Regions from separate parts of the Streptomyces kurssanovii genome, predicted to be linked through region 1. Evidence: riboswitches for the same ligand, from Rfam matches in the RefSeq annotation. Region 1 holds a riboswitch; each other region holds the start of a gene.
What was found. A riboswitch is a leader RNA that binds a small molecule or an ion and turns the genes downstream of it on or off. The one in region 1 is predicted to bind cobalamin.
Positions count from the first base shown of each region.

Region 2: linked by a shared signal. The riboswitch ahead of AB0K36_RS04175 (FecCD family ABC transporter permease) and the one ahead of AB0K36_RS23685 (cobalamin biosynthesis protein) in region 1 are both predicted to bind cobalamin.
Region 3: linked by a shared signal. The riboswitch ahead of AB0K36_RS13255 (ribonucleoside-diphosphate reductase subunit alpha) and the one ahead of AB0K36_RS23685 (cobalamin biosynthesis protein) in region 1 are both predicted to bind cobalamin.

Region 1 covers NZ_JBFAQK010000038.1:15,345-19,292, forward strand. Annotated here, with positions in the region: gene AB0K36_RS23680 (cobyric acid synthase) at 1-620, opposite strand, end outside; gene AB0K36_RS23685 (cobalamin biosynthesis protein) at 617-1,570, opposite strand; cobalamin riboswitch at 1,660-1,802, opposite strand; gene AB0K36_RS23690 (hypothetical protein) at 1,926-2,147, opposite strand; gene AB0K36_RS23695 (inorganic phosphate transporter) at 2,160-3,389, opposite strand; gene AB0K36_RS23700 (class II aldolase/adducin family protein) at 3,601-3,948, shown strand, end outside.
Region 2 covers NZ_JBFAQK010000003.1:98,568-102,515, reverse strand. Annotated here, with positions in the region: gene AB0K36_RS04185 (ABC transporter substrate-binding protein) at 1-770, opposite strand, end outside; gene AB0K36_RS04180 (ABC transporter ATP-binding protein) at 786-1,571, opposite strand; gene AB0K36_RS04175 (FecCD family ABC transporter permease) at 1,571-2,680, opposite strand; cobalamin riboswitch at 2,785-2,924, opposite strand; partial or broken gene AB0K36_RS04170 (VOC family protein) at 3,019-3,341, shown strand; partial or broken gene AB0K36_RS04165 (IS701 family transposase) at 3,359-3,656, shown strand; gene AB0K36_RS04160 (hypothetical protein) at 3,696-3,948, opposite strand, start outside.
Region 3 covers NZ_JBFAQK010000014.1:65,336-69,283, reverse strand. Annotated here, with positions in the region: gene mctP (monocarboxylate uptake permease MctP) at 1-887, shown strand, start outside; gene AB0K36_RS13260 (Uma2 family endonuclease) at 954-1,538, opposite strand; cobalamin riboswitch at 1,652-1,778, shown strand; gene AB0K36_RS13255 (ribonucleoside-diphosphate reductase subunit alpha) at 1,909-3,948, shown strand, end outside.

The sequences.
Region 1 (3,948 bases):
AGCAACGACACGTCACCGCGGAACTTGTTGACCAGATAGCCCGCCACAAGGGCCTGGTCCTCGGGGCTCAGCAGCGCCGTCGTACCGAAGAACTGGGCGAAGACGCCGCCCCTGTCGATGTCCCCGACCACGAGCACCGGCAGCCGGGCGGCCCGCGCGATGCCCATGTTCACGATGTCCGTGCGGCGCAGATTGATCTCGGCCGGACTGCCCGCCCCCTCGCAGATCACGGCGTCATACGTGCCCCGCAACTCCTCAAGGCACGCCATCACCGGCTCGAACAGCTCCCGCTGCCGGCCCCCGTGGTACCCCTTGGCGCTCAGCTCGCCGACCGGCCGGCCCATCAGCACCACCTGGCTGGAACGGTCGCTGCCGGGCTTGAGGAGTACGGGATTCATCAGCGCGGTCGGCTCCACGCGCGCGGCCTGCGCCTGCATGGCCTGCGCCCGCCCGATCTCCGCGCCCTCGCGCGTCACGAACGAGTTCAGGGACATGTTCTGCCCCTTGAACGGCGCCACCTTCACACCCTGGCGCACCAGCCACCGGCAGATCCCGGCGGTCACGACACTCTTGCCCGCGTCCGAGGTGGTCCCGGCGACGAGCAGCCCCCCACCGGTCATGCCGGCCTCCTTCCGCCGCGGCCCTGCCGCAGCACCCGCCCCGCCGCGCAGACGGCGAGGGTCAGCAGGCCGACCCGGCGCGACAGCCGCACCGCCCGTCCGATGTCACCGAACTCCACCGCACGCCCGGCCCCGTTGAGCACCGGCCGGTGCTCGACCCGCCCGCCGTACGAGAGGGAACCGCCCAGCCGGACCCCCAGGGCGCCCGCGAAAGACGCCTCCACAGGGCCCGCGTTGGGGCTCGGGTGCTTGGCCGCGTCCGCGCGCCAGGCCCGTAGGGCTCCGCGCCGGTCCGGGCCGCAGACGGCCGCCAGCGCGGCGGTCAGCCGGGCGCCGGGCCACCCGGCGACGTCGTCCAGGCGGGCCGACGCCCAGCCGTACCGCAGGTAGCGGGGCGACTTGTGGCCGACCATCGCGTCCAGGGTGTTGACCGCCCGGAAGCCGACCAGCCCGGGTACGCCCGCCAGCGCTCCCCACACCAGGGCGCCCACGACGGCGTCGGAGGTGTTCTCGGCGACGGACTCGACGACGGCGCGGGCGATCTGCTGCTCGTCCAGGGCTTGCGGGTCGCGCCCGCAGAGGTGGGGCAGCCGCTCACGGGCCGCCTCGACGTCCCCGGCGGCCAGCGCGTCGCCGATGGCCGTGGCCTCCCGCCCCAGGGTCGTACCCCCGACGACCGCCCAGGTGGCGGCGGCGGTCAGCGCGACGGACGCGGCAGGGGAGCGGCGTACGGCCCGGGAGGCCAGCACGGCCGCTGCGACGGCGCCACCGGCGCACACAGCGGTGTGCAAGGCGCCCCGGCCGCGGTGGTCACGCCAAAGGACACGCTCGACGGCGCTCGCGGCCCGTCCGAACGCGGCGACCGGATGCCCGCGGCGGGGATCGCCGAGGAGCAGGTCACCGGCGAGGCCGGCGGCGGCGCCGTACACGAAGACTCGGTCGGCACGCACGGGATCAGCGATCCCAGGGGTGGTGTCCGACGGACAGGGCTGTACCGCGGCCGGGCATGCGAAAAGTCCTCACTCAGGGTCCGCGCCCTGGTTCGACGTGACCGGCGGTGAGAGTTCCTGGCTCCCCGGGGTTCCTCCCGGGTGACAGTGGCGGGACCGCGCCGGATTCGCACCGGACTTCCTCTTCTGCCGCCGTTGTTGGCCCCGGCAGTCCACCACGCGCGCGAACGCCCGTCAACTCACCATTGACCTGCGGCGGGGCAGTGTGCCGAGCCCCACACGGGCGGACACACGAAGGCCGGGCCGCGAACACCTAAGGGTGCGCGCGGCCCGGCCGTCGAAGGCGGTGCGGTCGTCAGACGACGATCAGGTAGATCCCGTAGGACACGGCCGCGGCGCAGAGGGCGAAGCAGGCGTACGCGCCGGTGCGGGCCAGTGCGCCGGAGCCGCCGGCCTGAGTGGCCGCCTCCTGCTTGGTGAGGCCCACGACGCCCAGGGTGAAGAGTCCCACCAGCGCGACGGTGGCGACGAGGCTCACGCCGAAAACGGAGCCGAGAGCAGTCCAGTCGATCTTCATTCCGTTACTTCCTTACACCGTGGCCGGGCGGGGCGACTCGGTCTCGGGTTCTGCCGGGGCCGCGATGGTGGCCTTCAGGTCACCGACGGGCGGCGGGGTGACGGCCGCGATGGCGGTCGTGACGACGCCCGCGGGCTCCTCCTCCACGTCGTTGACGTTGGTGTGGTCGACGACCTGACGGCGCGAGATGAACCAGATCGCGACGCAGGAGGCGACGAGGAAGACGGCGACGGCCGCGACACCCCAGTCACCCTGCTTGGTGACGTACTCGGAAGCCGCCGCGACGAGACCGGCGGCCGGCAGGGTCAGACCCCAGGCCACGAACATCCGGGTGGCGGTCGACCAGCGGACCACACCGCCCTTGCGGCCGAGCCCGGCGCCCATGACGGCGCCCGAGCACGAGTGCGTCGTCGACAGGGAGAAGCCGAGGTTGGAGGAGGCGAGGATCACGCTGGCCGCGCTGGTCTGGGCGGCGAAGCCCTGCTGCGGCTGGAGGTCGGTGAGGCCCTTGCCCATGGTGCGGATGATGCGCCAGCCGCCGAGGTAGGTGCCGAGCGCGATCGCCACACCGGCGGACACGATGACCCACATCGGAGGGTTGGAACCCGGGGCGACGACATTGCCGGCCACGAGGGCCAGCGTGATGATGCCCATCGTCTTCTGGGCGTCGTTGGTGCCGTGCGCCAGGGAGACCAGGCCCGCGGAGGCGATCTGCCCGGCGCGGTAGCCCTTCGCCGTGGCCTTCGGGTCCGTGTTCTTGCCGATCTTGTACGTCAGCCGGGCCGCCAGCATCGCGGCGAGGCCGGCGACGAGCGGCGCGGCGACGGCCGGGATCAGGACCTTGGTGACGACGACGCCGCCGTTGACGCCGCCGAAGCCGACCGAGGCGACCGTGGCGCCGATCAGACCGCCCATGAGGGCGTGCGACGAGCTGGACGGCAGGCCCACCAGCCAGGTGAGCAGGTTCCACAGGATGGCGCCGACGAGCGCCGCGAAGATGACTTCAGGTGTGATGCCTGATTCGTCGACCAGTCCACTGGAGATCGTCTTGGCGACCTCCACGGAGAGAAAAGCACCGACGAGGTTCAGAACGGCGGACATGGCCACCGCGGTTTTGGGCTTCAGAGCGCCGGTCGAGATGGTCGTCGCCATCGCGTTGGCGGTGTCGTGGAAACCGTTCGTGAAATCGAACACGAGAGCTGTCACGATCACAATCGCGAGCAGCAGTGTGATGTGTTCCATTTACCCAGGCAATCGTTTGACGTCATTGACGCGAGGACCGTAAGCAACCTGGATGAACGGAAGGTGAACTGGGTCGGGCGCTGCGGTGTCCCCAAGTGATGACGGCCGATTCCGCTTGTCCGTTTTCGGGCCTCCGTCGCGCTCCCCGCAGCCACTCGAACACCCTCCGTGTCCCCGAGCCCGGCCGGCTCCGCCTGAAAGGATCGCGGGCATGACTGATGAGGCGCGGCAGAGCGCGGTCGAACGCGCATGGCGGGAGCTCGTGGACACCGCCCGCAGAACGGCGGCCGAAGGTCTCGTGGTGGGCACCTCCGGCAACGTCTCCGTACGGGTGGGCGAGCTGGTCCTCGTCACCCCGAGCGGTGTCCCCTACGACCGGCTCACCCCGCGGGACACCGTCGCCGTCGACCTCGACGGCAGACAGGTCCTCGGCGGCCTGCGGCCCACCAGCGAGCTGCCGCTGCACCTCGCTGTCCACCGCCACACCGGCGCGGCCGCCGTCGTGCACACGCACGCCGTGCACGCCACGGCGGTCTCCACGCTCGTCCCCGAGCTGCCG
Region 2 (3,948 bases), on a different contig from region 1:
TTGAGGTCCTTCATGACGTGATCGCCACCCGCCTTGGTGATGATGTCGTGCGGCCCGGCGTACAGACCCGAGGTCAGCGGCTTGTCCTGCCCGTCGTCATAGAGGAAGACGCGCGGGCGGTCGGCGCCCTTCAGGGCCTTCGCCTGCGCTTCGGCCACCTGCTTCTCGAAGTCCGCGATGAGGGTCCCGGCGCGGTCCTCGACGTCGAAGATCGTTCCCAGGTTCCGCAGGTCGGTGTACAGCGCTGCGAGCGGTGGCATCACCCCGCGGGCCTTCCCTCGCCCGTTGCGGCACGATTCGCTCAGGAGGTACGAGTCGATCCCCACCTTCTCCAGCTCGGCCGGACTGAAGCCCTCCCCCTCGTTGAAGCCGTAGTTCCAGCCCGCGAAGACAAGATCGGCGCGGGCGTCGAGGACCAGTTCCTTGTTGATCGTCTTCTTCGAGAGCCACTTCGTCTTCTGGTAAGCGTCCTTCCAGGGAACGGCTTCGAGATCGCCCCTGTCGTCGGGCATCACATAGCCCGCCATACGGTCCTCAAGTCCGAGTGCGAACATGATCTCGGTGATACCGACGTCATTGGTGACCACGCGCTGGGGGGCCTTGTCGTAGCTCTTCTCCTGGCCGCAGTTCTCGATGGTCACCGGATAGTGGCCGCCGCGTGCCTGGGCACCACCACCCTCCTCGTCCTGAGAGGTGACCTCCGCGCCGCATCCGGTGAGCACCAAGGCGGCGGCGAGTGCGAGTGCGGCGGGGCGTACGAGATTCGGCATGATGGCCATGACTCCTCAAGAAGCGGGCTGAGCGGGCAGGAGACGATCGAAGAGCAGTTGTACGGCGCCGGACTCCGGATGCGGCACACGGTGTGCCCGTACGCCGAAGACCTCGGCCAGCAACTCGGGCGTGAGCACGTCGTGCGGAGCACCGTGGGCGACGATCCGGCCGCTGTCGATGACGTAGAGGAGGTCACAGTGGAGCGCGGCGAGGTTGAGGTCGTGCAGCGCGGTGAGTACCGTCAGCCCACTTCCGCGCACCAGAGCCAGCACCTCCAACTGCTGGGCTATGTCGAGGTGGTTGGTGGGCTCGTCGAGCACCAGTACGCGCGGCTGCTGCGCGAGCGCGCGGGCGATCAGGACCCGCTGCTTCTCGCCGCCGGAGAGGGTGAGGAAGCCGCGGTCGGCGAGGTGACCGGCGCCGACCCTCACCAGCGCTGCCTCGCACGCCTTCCGGTCCTCGTCGGTGGTCCGGGCCACGGACCGCTGGTGCGGCAGGCGCCCCATCGCAACGACCTCGGCGACCGTGAAGTCGAACTCGCTGACCGCTTCCTGGGGCAGGGCGGCCAGCCGACGGGCGCCTTCGCGCGCACTCAGGGAGTGCAGGTCCTCACCGCCGAGCCGGACCGCACCGGCCGAGGGGCGCAAGGCCCGGTAGACGCAGCGCAACAGCGTGGACTTGCCACTGCCGTTGGGCCCGACCAGCCCGACGACCTGCCCGTCGTCCGCGCTCAGCGTCACCTCCCGTACCAGCCGCGCGCCGGCGACCTCGACCGTCAGTGCATCGATGTCGACACGCATCACGCGCCTCCGAAGGTGTAGGAGCGGCGGCGCATCAGCAGCACGAAGCACGGCACGCCGATGACTGCGGTCAGCACGCCCACCGGCAGCTCGACGGGCGCGAGCACCACGCGCGACAGGATGTCCACCCAGATCAGCAGGACGGCGCCCGCGAGTGGGGCGACGGCCAGCAGCCGGCGATGGTCCGCGCCGACGAGCATCCGTGCGGCGTGCGGAACCATCAGGCCGACGAAACCGATCGCACCGCTCACCGCGACCACGGCCCCCGTGACGGCGGCACATACCAGGAACAGCTCCTTGCGCAGCCTCCCCGCGTCCACCCCCAGGGCGGCCGCGGTCTCGTCACCCATCGCCAGGGCGTTCAGGCGACGCGCTGACACAGTGAGGTGGGCGAGGCCGACGAGCACGGCTCCCGCGGCGATCGGCACGGAGGCCCAACTGGCTCCGCCGAGGCTGCCGAGAAGCCACATCATCGCGGAGCGGGCCGCCTCGCCACGCTCGGCCGCGAACACCATGAACGTGGTGACGGCCGACAAGCCGTAGTACATCGCGGTACCCGTCAGGACGAGCCGCAGCGGGGTCAGACCATCAGCGGTGCGGGCGATCGCGTACACCAGCGCCATGGCGAGGAGCGCGGAGAAGAACGCCGCCGTGGACAGCGCCCACAGACCGAGAGCGCCGAAGGCCCCAAAGAGAAGGACGGCATTCGCACCGACGGCCGCACCCGAGGAAATACCCAGGACGAACGGGTCGGCGAGGGCATTGCGGACCATGGCCTGCACAGCGACGCCGATCGCCGACAGGCCGGCCCCGACGACAGCGGCCAGCACGGCTCGCGGAAAGCGCAGCTCCCACACGATCGTGTAAGCCGACACTTCGTCATGCGTCAGGGATCCGCCGGTCAGCCCGGCCCACAGAAAACGCAGTACCTGGCCCCAGGACAGTCCTGACGCCCCCATCCCCGCCCCACAAACGATGGAGAGCACGAGCGCGGCGCACAGGGTGACGAAGAGAAGGGACAGCGATACGCGCTTGGGCGGCGCGGGGCCGACGCCGGCGGGCGCCGTGTGAGGTGGCGCGGTCGGCTCGAGTTCCAGGGGTGTGGCCACGGGCGGATCGCCTTCGCCTCAGGCCGTGCACCCACGTGAGCACAGGAGCGGCCCGGGACGCGGGGCGCCCTGTGCAGCGCCCTCTCGCAGTCCACGGCGAATTGACAGGAGCCTTCACCACCGCGGGTAATCGGGCTCACGGGGCCACGTGTCGGGCTCCGCCTACCGTTGCGGGTCAGCGCCGGACTTCGACCGGCTTCCCCCGCGGGGTGCTCGCAGCATAGCGCTTACGAAGGGCGCTCCTTCGCCACAGGGGAAATTCCACAAGGGGGGCCGATTCACCTTCCTTCCGGTGATTGGCCGGGGGCGGCGGCTGTGTGCTGCAGGCGTCACTCGCACTGGGCAGGGTCGACGGTGGCGACGGGAGTCGCCTCGTGATCCTCAAGCTCCCTTGCGAACCGGCGACCTCGCTCGAACTGGTCCACCGTCCCAGCCGTTGACCGGTCGACGTGGGTAGCGGTTTCGACCACCTTGCGATCCGAGTGGACGTACTGGCCGCCGCCCTGGAGCCGCTGCCCGAGCCGGCCTGGAGCCGGGCCCTGTCCAGTACCCCGGCGGCCCTCGCGGCCCGAAGGCATCGTGGCTCACCGACACGGACGGATACCGGATCGAGTTGGTGGAGTGGCCACCCGGACACCCCGACGGCATCACCGCCGCGGACGAGGGCCGCGTCGATAGGTCTGCGGCGGCAGCCCGAAGCTGCGATCCGCGCCGGAGGAGCGCCAGGTCGGCTACGTCCTCGCCGTGCCTGCTCCCATGAAGTCACTACCGATGCCGGGAAGTTCCGCCCGGATGTGCTGGCCGCGAAAGCGCCCAGGCGGGACTGGCAGAAGGTGCCCAGGCGGGCCTGGAAGAAGCTGTCGGCAGGAGCCGGCGCGAAGAGCTACCGCTTCTACGACTGGTCCGTCATCGACCTGGCCGGACCCGCCCCGTCAGCCACCAGTTGCTGATCCGCCGCAACCGCACCACCGGCGACAGCTCCACAGCCATGAAGATCACGAACTGCGATGAACGGTCAGTGATCGTCCAACTCAACGAACTGGCTCACCCATGCCCTGAAGCGATCGTCGGACTTCTTTCGCCCGGTCCAGAGCACGTGCGGGTCCTCCGGTGGCTCAAGGCCGAAACTCTGGTTCAACCAGGTGAGGAACTCATGGTGGCCATCGCTGTGTTCCTCAACGTCTCCAGCGGCAAGAAACCCGAAGTCATCGACAGGCTCGCTGTCGATGGCCAGAAGCTGGAACAGCTCCATCAGGTTTCGCGCGATC
Region 3 (3,948 bases), on a different contig from region 1:
CCGGCGAGCTGGGCCAGTGGGGCTACGCCACGCTGGCGCTCGGTTCGGCGCTCGCGCTCTTCATGTATCCGCACTCGATCACCGCCACGCTGTCCTCGCGCAGCCGTGAGGTGATCCGCCGCAACACCACCATCCTGCCGCTGTACTCGCTGATGCTGGGCCTGCTGGCGCTGCTCGGCTTCATGGCGATCGCGGCCGGGGTGAACGTCAAGAACGGCCAGCTGGCGATCCCGCAGCTGTTCGAGAACATGTTCCCCGACTGGTTCGCGGGCGTCGCCTTCGCCGCCATCGGCATCGGCGCACTCGTCCCGGCGGCCATCATGTCGATCGCCGCGGCGAACCTGTTCACCCGCAACATCTACAAGGACTTCCTCAAGCCCGACGCGACGCCGGCGCAGGAGACCAAGGTCTCCAAGCTGGTCTCGCTGCTGGTGAAGGTCGGCGCGCTCGCCTTCGTCCTCACCATGGACAAGACGGTCGCGATCAACTTCCAGCTGCTGGGCGGCATCTGGATCCTCCAGACCTTCCCGGCGCTGGTGGGCGGTCTGTTCACCCGCTGGTTCCACCGGTGGGCGCTCATCGGCGGCTGGGCCGTCGGCATGATCTACGGCACCGCCGCCGCGTACGGCGTGGCCAGCCCGACCCAGAAGCACTTCGGCGGCTCGTCGGCGGAGATCCCGGGCATCGGCGAGATCGGCTACATCGGTCTCACCGCGTTCGTGCTGAACGTCGTCGTCACCGTCGTTCTCACCTTCGTCCTGCGGGCGGCCAAGGCCCCTGACGGCATCGACGAGACCAGCCCGTCCGACTACACGGCGGACGCGGGCGACCCGGGCGTCAAGGTGGAGCTGCCGCCGGCCACGGCGGGCGCTCCGGGCGGTCACTGACCGGTCGCACGGCGAAGGGCCGTCGCGTCTTCCCCCGGGAAGCGCGGCGGCCCTTCGTCTTCGGGGTCAGCGCACCCAGTCCTTGAGCTGCCCGGTCGCCAGGGTGATGTCCACCGGGGCGGGCAGGGTGATGTCCTTGCCGAACGGGACCGTGTGCGCGTTCTCGTAGCGCACGCCGTCGGGCTGGCTGTAGACCGTCACCTCGCAGCTGTCCCGGTCGATCAGCAGGTACACCGGGATGCCCGTCTGGGCGTACGCGCGCGGCTTCTCCACCCGGTCACGCCCGTCGGTGTCCGAGTCGTACGAAGTGACCTCGAGGACCATGAGCACCTGGTCGGGGTCGGCCCATTCACCCTGACCGACGAAGGCGCCGCTGGAGGCGAGCGAGCCGTCCGGACGGGCGCGGCCCTTCCGGTACTCCTGCACCTTGAGCCCTTGGTCGGCATAGAGCCACAGCTCCGGACGCGCCTGCATACAGATGCGCGTCAGCCATTCGATGATGCGCCCGTGATCGCCGTCCGGCACTGCCTTGCTCCTGAGCTTCCCGTCGATCAGTTCCAGACGCACGCCCTCGGTCGTGCGGGCCAGTATCCGGAAAGCCTCGTCGAAGTCGTCGGTGTCCAGGTGCGGGCGGTCGGTGGTCACGGTCATGGACCCTCCCTTCACCGACCACGATAGCGGGGCGGACGCCCCGGTGCCCGGACATCGACTTCCCACCCGGAGACACAACATATGGGGGTGGCTGACTCAACCGCCCCCACATGTATGCTCATCTCGCTGTCGCCGCAGGGGAATCCGGTGTGAATCCGGAACTGTCCCGCAACGGTGTGATCCGGTGCGCTCCGCCGTACCCGTTCGAGTCCGAGGACCTGTCGACGGCGCATCCGGTTCGACCGATCCGGATGCCCAGACGTCCGGGCCTCGCGGTTGGGCCGGTGGACGCCGTGCGCCGTGCTGCCCCGTCAGCGTGCCACGGCCCGCCTCCTCCGCCGGCCCAGAGCCGAGCGAGGGAGAGCATCACATGACCATCGCGCCAGCCGATCCGGTCTCAGCGACACAGAACGACGGCCCCGGGACCGCGCTGCTGCGGACCTTGACGGACCTGACGGCGGACCTGCCCGACACCGACCCGGGCAAGGTCGCCGCCGCCGCGCTGCGCGGCCGCAACGCCGGGTCCGACACGGCGGAGCTGCACTCCCTCGCCACCGAAGCGGCCGCGGGCCTCATCTCGGACGACCCCGCCTACTCCCGGCTCGCCGCACGTCTGCTGACCCGCACGATCGCCGAAGAGGCGGCCGGCCAGGGCGCTTCCTCGTTCACCGCCTCGGTCGCCACCGGTCACCGCGAGGGACTGATCGCCGACCGCACGGCCGCCTTCGTGGCCCTGCACGCCACCCGGCTCGACGCGCTGATCGACCTCGAGGCCGACGACCGCTTCGGCTACTTCGGCCTGCGCACCCTCTACAGCCGCTACCTGCTGCGCCACCCGATCACCCGCCAGGTCATCGAGACGCCCCAGCACTTCATGCTCCGCGTCGCCTGCGGTCTGGCCGAGGACGACTCGCCGCGCGCCCTGGAGGAGGTCGCGGCGCTCTACCGGCTGATGAGCCGGCTGGACTACCTCCCCTCCTCCCCCACCCTCTTCAACTCCGGCACCCGCCACCCCCAGATGTCGTCCTGCTACCTGCTGGACTCGCCGCTCGACGAACTCGACTCGATCTACGACCGCTACCACCAGGTCGCGCGCCTTTCCAAGCACGCGGGCGGCATCGGGCTCTCGTACTCCCGTATCCGCGCCCGCGGTTCACTGATCCGCGGCACCAACGGACACTCCAACGGCATCGTCCCGTTCCTGAAGACCCTCGACGCCTCGGTCGCCGCGGTGAACCAGGGCGGCCGCCGCAAGGGCGCCGCCGCCGTCTACCTGGAGACCTGGCACGCGGACATCGAGGAGTTCCTCGAGCTGCGCGACAACACCGGTGAGGACGCCCGCCGTACGCACAACCTGAACCTGGCGCACTGGATCCCGGACGAGTTCATGCGCCGCGTCGAGGCGGACGCGGAGTGGTCGCTGTTCTCCCCGGCCGACGTCCCTGAGCTGGTCGACCTGTGGGGCGAGGCCTTCGACGCGGCCTACCGCCGGGCGGAAGCCGCGGGTCTGGCCCGCAGGTCCGTTCCCGCGCGCGACCTCTACGGCCGGATGATGCGCACCCTCGCCCAGACCGGCAACGGCTGGATGACCTTCAAGGACGCGTCCAACCGCACCGCCAACCAGACCGCGGAGCCGGGCCGGGTCGTGCACTCCTCCAACCTGTGTACGGAGATCCTCGAGGTCACGGACGACGGCGAGACGGCCGTGTGCAATCTCGGCTCCGTGAACCTCGGCGCGTTCGTCAGCGGCGACGGCATCGACTGGGAGCGGCTGGACGCCACCGTCCGCACGGCCGTCACCTTCCTCGACCGCGTCGTCGACATCAACTTCTATCCGACGGAGCAGGCCGGGCGGTCCAACGCCAGGTGGCGCCCGGTGGGCCTGGGCGCGATGGGCCTGCAGGACGTCTTCTTCAAGCTGCGGATGCCCTTCGACTCGGCGGAGGCGAGGGCCCTTTCGACGAAGATCGCCGAGCGGATCATGCTGGCGGCCTACGAGGCCTCGTGCGACCTCGCGGAGCGCAACGGGCCGCTGCCGGCCTGGGCCGGGACCCGCACGGCACGCGGCGTGCTGCACCCCGACCACTACGACACGACGCTGAACTGGCCGGAGCGCTGGGAGGCGCTGCGTGCCCGGATCGCCGACGTCGGCATGCGCAACTCGCTGCTCCTCGCCATCGCGCCGACCGCGACCATCGCCTCGATCGCCGGCGTCTACGAGTGCATCGAGCCGCAGGTCTCCAACCTGTTCAAGCGCGAGACCCTCAGCGGCGAGTTCCTCCAGGTGAACTCCTACCTGGTGGACGACCTGAAGCGGCTCGGCGTCTGGGACGCGCAGACGCGGGAGGCGCTGCGCGAGGCGAGCGGCTCGGTGCAGGGCTTCACCTGGGTGCCGGAGGAGATCCGCGCG